Regions from separate parts of the Devosia sp. J20-27 genome, predicted to be linked through region 1. Evidence: riboswitches for the same ligand, from Rfam matches in the RefSeq annotation. Region 1 holds a riboswitch; the other holds the start of a gene.

Region 1 (3,414 bases):
TCGGCGACGGTGCAGCAGATGCAGCCGTTGGCGAGCTCGATCATGTCCTCCTCGCGGCAGGTTTCATCGCCACACCCGGCAAGGATGTCCTTGTCGACACCGAGCTCCCCGAACTCGTTGATGATCAGCGCAATGCGCCTGCCTTTGGCGTGCGCCAGAAGATGGCGCACCAGCGTGGTCTTGCCGGCGCCGAGGAAGCCGGTGATGACGGTGACGGGGATCTTGGTGGTGGCGAGGTCGCTCATGCGATGGCTCCCTTGAGCTGGGTGGCTTCGGCGCGGGCGAAGCGTTCGAGGAGATATCCAAGCAGAGGCCCGACGGTCAGCCAGAACAGCGCACCGGCAGCGAGCGTGGCCGCGGCGAACTCGGTGGCCAGCGCGGCCGGTAGAGGCGATGCGGAAACGGCGGCCGGCTGCGGGGCGCCGATGATCTGCGGCAGCAGCAGCAGGACGGCGGCAATGCCGATGCCGGTCCAGTTGCGCAGTCTGGCGATGGCAAGACAGCCGGCAGCGGCGCCGAGCGCGGTCGCCCACCACCAGATCTGGCGCGCGCCGAGCTCGGCAGCGGCCATGCCGGGAAGTTCCGGCGGCAGTCCGAGTGCGGGGGCGAGCTGGAAGGCGACGAAGCCGGCGAGGCCCCAGATGAGGCCGTTGGTGGCGGTCAGCGGCAGTCCGGCGATGACCGAGACGGCGGCGAGGAGAAGCGCGAAGCCCATGCAGCCCAGCACATTGGCGAGCAGCGTATAGAGCGTGCGCTCGATGCCGTCGGCAGGGGCCCAGGCATCCGCATCATGCACATGGCCGCCTTCCGGGGTCGCCGCCTCGTGCAGGTGCGTGCTGCCATCGGCGTGGATGTGCTCGGTCGGTTCGGCCGATTCAAACGTTTCGGCTGCGATAATGAGCGGAATGACCTTCCATTGCTGGAGTGCGCTCATGGCAAGGCCGGCTGCGAGTCCGGCAAGGACCGCAGCGAAGAAGATTCGCTGGAAGAGTCTCATCTGTGGCTTCTCTCATGCTGGTCGCGGCGCCCTTCCGGGTGCCGCTCGCAAGCAGGTGTCTCAGTGGCAGGGGAAGCCGAGCGCATGGCGCGTGTCGTGCGCGCCATTGTGGACGGCCATGTCATTGGCAAAGCCGACGCCACCGACCAGAAACAGGCCGATGAGCAGCGCCAGGGCACCGGCAACGAGACGTTGAGACAACGAGAGATTGACGACACCAGTCGCCTGAACCTGAGCATTCATAGACCTGCACCCTCCGTGCGGATTGAAGTGGGCGTCGAGCCCGGTTGGCGCTGGCAGGTCTCCTGGCTCACGGGTCATCGCCTGTTCCGGCCTTCCCGGCACTCACATGAGCACCAGTGGCAGAGTTGGAGCAGACTCACCGCTTACAGTTGCGGGGGCAGCCACGGATTCGGTCCCTGATGGGTACGCCTCACCGTATTCCCTTTTGATTCCGTCGCCCAAACGGGGTCGGGAAACCAACGTGGCATCAGTCTTAGGCCGGCAGAGGGGCGGTGGTCAACCGCGCGTATCCTCGACCACCGGGGCGTTGCCCATATCCTCCTCCTCATCGAAGTTTGGATAGGGATAGCTGATGGTGACCGACTGGATGCGGACATCGAGCCGCGCCAGCAGCGGCTCGCTCGAGGGAACTTCGCGATCGCCACTGACCGGCTCGACATCGAGCCCGCCGGGCACGTCGATGGCGGGCTGGAAGGAGACGGAGAGCAGGCAGCCGCCGGGCACGTCGGCCAGATTGCCGGTCTGGAAGCTGGCGTAGCCGCCATAGTCCCACCAGAAGCCCGTCATGCTGAAGGGCGCACCGTTGAGCGCCTCGACCTGGCTGACGGTCATGCCCCTCGTCAGGCCGAAGGCCGTGTCCGGAGGCGGCAGTTCGACATAGCTCAGATCGGCATGGGCCTCTTCATCCCACCAGCCGAAGACAAGCTTTCTGTCGGGGTCATCGGGATAGACAGTGGTGGCGATGATCGTGGTGCCTTCCGGCCCGTCGACCTCGCCGGTCACCACGTTCTCGGCACCAAAGGTCTGGTTGAGCCGCTCGATGGTGGTATCGACGGCGAAGGCGCCGTCGCAGGTGATGTCAGCGGCCAGCGCAGCGGGTGCGAGCAGCAGCAGCGGCAGGAAGACGGCGCGACGAAGCATGTGAAGTCCTCAACCCTGATCGCTTCAGTGTGGCCGAGCTTGCAGTGCGCCGCAAGGCGCGCAATGTCGCTGCAGCTTCCCGATTCAGGTGCGACATGCTGCTGCTTTCTCCCGCCATCCTGCCGATCCTGCTGCTGATCGGATCGAACGTGTTCATGACCGTTGCCTGGTACGGGCATCTCAAGTTTCCCGCCGCCGCCATGTGGGTGGCAGTGATGGCGAGCTGGGGCATCGCGCTGGTCGAATACTGGCTAGCGGTGCCGGCCAACCGCATCGGCTACGGCACCTATTCGGCCGCCGAACTCAAAACCATCCAGGAGGTCATCAGCCTGACGGTGTTTGCCGGCTTCGCCGTATTCGTGCTGGGCGAGAAGCTCACCTGGAACCATGGCGTCGGCTTCGCGCTGATCGGCGCCGGCGCCTTCTTCGTGTTCAAGGGGCCGCTGAAGTAGCGACCGGCGGGAAGAGCAGCGAATGGTGGGCCATGGCGCCGGCCACCACGCCGGCTGACATGGCCAGCGTGGCATTGTGCATCGGGCGCGCCAGATCACCGGCCGCGAAGATGCCTGCCACGGTGGTGGCCTGCCGGTCGTCGACCTTGATGTAGTCGCCGGACGGTCCGGTTTCGAGGGCGCAACCGGCGGCCAGATGCAGGTCGAGCGAAGGGGCGGTGCGGGGGGCGACGAAGATGGCGTCGCGTTCGACGTCGCCGTCCGTGGTGACCACGTGCGTGAGCAGCCCGTCCCGGTGCCGCAACTCGACGACCGGCGCATCGATGATCTGCACGTCGAGCGCTTCGATGCCGGTGCGGGTTTCGGCATCGATGACGTTGCCATTGGCATACATCACGAGGTCAGCGCTCCAGTCGCGATAGAGCCGCGCCATCATCAGCTCGAGGCCGGGCGAGGCCAGGAAGGCCAGCTTGCGGTCGCCATATTCGAAGCCGTGGCAGTAGGGGCAATGCAGCACCGACAGGCCCCAGCAGGCAGCCAGACCGTCTAGGGGTGGCAAGGTGTCGGTGACGCCATGGGCGAGAATGATGCGGCGGGCCGCCAGAGTGCCGTGCGCCCTGGTCTCGACGATGAAATCGTCAGCGGTGCCGGCCAGCGAGATGGCTTCCGCCTGCAGCAGCGCGACAGTGCGATAGGGCGCCATCTGCGCCCGCGCCGCGGCGAGCAGATCGCGCGGCGGCGTGCCGTCATGGCCGAGAATGCCATGGGCGGCCGGCGAGAAGCGGTTGCGCGGACGACCGG
Region 2 (3,414 bases), 630 kb from region 1:
TCCTGGAGCTGCCGGGCAATCTCGGAGAGGAGATAGGCCCAGTCGGCCCAGGCCGAGGCCTCGACCGGCATGTGAATGTCGATATCGCGCCACACCATCAGGTCATAGCCGGCGCTGCCGGTAATCTTGACCTTGCCGAAACGCTCCTCGAGCAGGCGGAACAATCCGCTCCGGTGCAGCAGCAGGCCGGCCTGCCGCAGCAGCGAAGCGGCTGTTTCGGCGCGGGTTTCGGCAGTCGACATCAGGGCGGCTCTCCTCAGGTCCGGCTGGTGGGTGCTCAAGACAGAAAAGCCTGACCTCCTTGCGGGGGCCAGGCTTTCAGCTGAATGTCAGCGTCAGGGGCGACGGACGCCCCTGAATTATTCGGCTTTCGGCTCGGCGGCGGCTTCGGCGGGAGCCTCGGCAGCAGCGGCCTGCTCGGCAGCGGCCTTGGCGGCAGCTTCCTCAGCTTCCTTCTGCGCGAGCTCGGCGGCCAGCGCCTCGGCGGCAGCGATCTTCTCAGCCTCGCGGGCGTTCTTGGCCTCGAGAGCGGATTCGCGCTCCCCGGCTTCGATCTTGCGGGTACGCGACGAGGTCGACTCGAAAATACGGGCCGACTTACCGCGACGGTCGCGCAGGTAGTAGAGCTTGGCGCGACGGACCTTGCCGCGCTTCAGGACTTCGATGCGATCGACATTGGGCGACAGGATGGGAAACACACGCTCCACGCCTTCGCCGTAGGAAATCTTGCGGACCGTGAAGCTTTCCATGATGCCTGTGCCCGAACGCGCGATGACCACGCCTTCGTAAGCCTGCAGGCGTTCCTTGTCGCCTTCACGGATCTTGACCCACACCTTGACGGTATCGCCATGGGTGAAGTCGGGACGCGGTGCCTTGGCGGTCAGCGCGTCGTACTGCTCTTTATTGAGCTGTTCGATGATGTTCATTGTCGTCTTCCGTTGATCTTTTCAAAGGAGCGTTTTGCCAGCCCTTGTGGGACTGACCGCCCGGTCTTGGTTTTTGCACGGATTGTTGTATGCGCTTATTGGCTCGCCCCCAGTGAGGGGAGCGAGCGCGCGTATAGAGCAAGTGAGGCCCGGAGTCTAGGGGCTAGAGCTTGTCTGCGACCTGTGCCGGCGACCGGCGGGCGAGGCGCGTGACCAGCATGGCCGCGGCGATCCCGGCCAGATGCAGGGCAGCTGTGGCGGCGACAAAGCCGAGGGCGAACTGCCAGGCCGAAGCGCCCAGCGGCAGTTCGGCACCGTGGGCGACGCCGTGGAAGACGGCAAAGACGCCGACCAGCGCGGCAGCGGCGGCGGTTTTCATCGACCGGCCGAAGACCACGGCACCGGCGATCACCAGCGATGAGGCGCCGATCACCAGTTCCATGAAGGGCAGCTGGATGCCGGCAGTGCCGAGCAGGAAGCCGGCGGTCATCATGCCGACAAAGGCCAGCGGCACGGCCAGCAGGGCACGTCCGCCCAGCGCGACGGCGAAGACGCCGACGGCCAGCATGGCTAGCAGATGATCGAAGCCGGCCAGCGGGTGCAGGATGCCATGCAGCAGATCATGGGCCTGACCGGCACCACTATGGGCGAAGGCGGCGGAGGGCAGCAGGGCGAGAGGAAGGGCGAAAGCCAGTTTGAGGCGCATATTTTCTCCTTTGCGGGACCCACCGTCCCGCAATCCGGGTTGCGTTGCAAAGACGGCCGGTCTCCTGGCTCCGGGCTTGTATCTCTCTCCGCCTTCCCAGTCGCAAACCAGTGGCACGCTGGAGGAGATACCCGTTACAGTCGCGGGGGCGGCGCAGGGTGTTCGCCTGCTTCCCGTTTCACGCGGAGGGTTTGCTGCCCCCGCGCACCGTCTTCATGCGTCAGTTCTGTCAGGAAGCTTGCGCAAGATCAATGAAGCTTCGACGCATTTGTCGCATGACGAGGGTGCAGGCGGTCAGCTATGAGAGCAGCCATGAGCCCCAAGAGGACAATTGCGGAGATCCTGCGCGCCCTGTGCGTGCTGGCGCTGCTTTTCCTCAATTTCGCGCACCAGCCTGTGGCTGTGCAGGCGGCGCCGGGCGACGTCCTCGCCATCGCCTCGACGCTCGGCTTCTGCGGCACGCCGCTCGACGACGAGACGTCCAGGCATGCGCCCTGTCATGCCTGCCGCGTTGGCATAGCCGACCTGCCGGCGCCCACGCAGGTGCCGCTGGGCCCCTGCGCCGTTACCGCCTTCACCTATGGCGCCCTGCCCGTCCTCAGCCTGCCCGACCGTTATGTCGGCCCGCAGACTGCGCGCGGCCCGCCCGTTCTGGCCTGATCCGAAACCTGCTTTGAGATCAAACGCCGCGCCCGGACTCCGGGGAGCTGCGGCCAACAGAACGAGACTGACATGCTTACCAAACTGACACTGGCCGCTCTCGCGGCTACCGGGCTGGCGCTGCTCGCCGCCCCTGCCTCTGCCCAAGACACTGCCGCTACGACGGCGATGACCGTGGCCATGGAGATGGCGCCCGAAGTGACGCTGGGCGATCTCACCATCACCGGCGGCTTCACCCGCGCCACCCTCCCCAACGCGCCGGTGGGCGGCGGCTATGTGACGATCCACAATGCCGGGGCGGAAGCCGACCGGCTGATCGGCGCCAGCTCGCCCGTCGCGGAGGTCACCCAGCTGCACGAGATGAAGATGGAGGGCGACGTCATGAAGATGAACCAGCTCGAGAGCGGCATCGACATCCCCGCCGGCGAGACGGTGACGCTGGCGCCGGGCGGCCTGCACATCATGTTCATGGGCCTCAACCAGGCACTGGTCGAGGGCGAAACGGTGCCGGTGACGCTGACCTTCGAAAAGGCCGGTACGGTCGAGATCGAGCTGTCGGTGGCAGGCATGGCGGCCAAGGGGCCGGCCATGGACCATGCCGGCCACGGGGGCTGAGATGACAGGCACGACACTCGCCCGCGTCCGGCTCGGACTCTGGATCGCCGTGGTGCTGGCGGCGGTTGCGGCGACGATCCTCTTCGTCTTCGCGCCGCCCAAGGCGGGTGCCGGCATCGGCGGGGGCAGCTATGCCCTCGTCGACCAGCGCGGCCAGGCCATCGACCAGACCATGCTGGTCGGCCATCCCTCGCTGCTGTTTTTCGGCTATACCCACTGCCCCGACGTCTGCCCCACCACGATGGGCGAGATGGCCGGCTGGTTCGAGGAACTGGGCGATGCCGCCGGCCCGCTGCAGGCCTATTTCATCACCGTCGATCCGCTGCGCGACACGCCCGAAATGCTGGGCGACTATGTCTCGTGGGTGTCGGACCGTATCATCGGCGTCACCGGGAAGCCGGCCGAGATCGACAAGATCGTCAAGGCCTGGGGCGCCGTGGCCGAGCGGGTCGAGGGGCAGTCGCCGGACGACTACACCATGAACCACACCGCTTCGGTCTATCTGAT

Evidence for each region. Region 1 has a riboswitch for cobalamin ahead of AC0L4C_RS02425 (CbtB domain-containing protein). Riboswitches for the same ligand answer to the same signal wherever they lie in the genome.
Region 2: it holds a riboswitch for cobalamin, as region 1 does, so the genes downstream of both, AC0L4C_RS05630 (HupE/UreJ family protein) here and AC0L4C_RS02425 (CbtB domain-containing protein) in region 1, are expected to answer to the same signal.

What each region holds. Positions count from the first base shown of each region.
Region 1 covers NZ_CM147875.1:512,677-516,090, forward strand. The annotation lists gene cobW (cobalamin biosynthesis protein CobW) at 1-245, opposite strand, end outside; gene AC0L4C_RS02420 (CbtA family protein) at 242-997, opposite strand; gene AC0L4C_RS02425 (CbtB domain-containing protein) at 1,058-1,240, opposite strand; cobalamin riboswitch at 1,276-1,496, opposite strand; gene AC0L4C_RS02430 (hypothetical protein) at 1,517-2,161, opposite strand; gene AC0L4C_RS02435 (DMT family protein) at 2,257-2,613, shown strand; gene AC0L4C_RS02440 (NAD(P)/FAD-dependent oxidoreductase) at 2,594-3,414, opposite strand, start outside.
Region 2 covers NZ_CM147875.1:1,144,758-1,148,171, reverse strand. The annotation lists gene AC0L4C_RS05640 (hypothetical protein) at 1-242, opposite strand, end outside; gene rplS (50S ribosomal protein L19) at 360-926, opposite strand; gene AC0L4C_RS05630 (HupE/UreJ family protein) at 1,090-1,632, opposite strand; cobalamin riboswitch at 1,670-1,859, opposite strand; gene AC0L4C_RS05625 (hypothetical protein) at 1,945-2,292, shown strand; gene AC0L4C_RS05620 (copper chaperone PCu(A)C) at 2,365-2,907, shown strand; gene AC0L4C_RS05615 (SCO family protein) at 2,909-3,414, shown strand, end outside.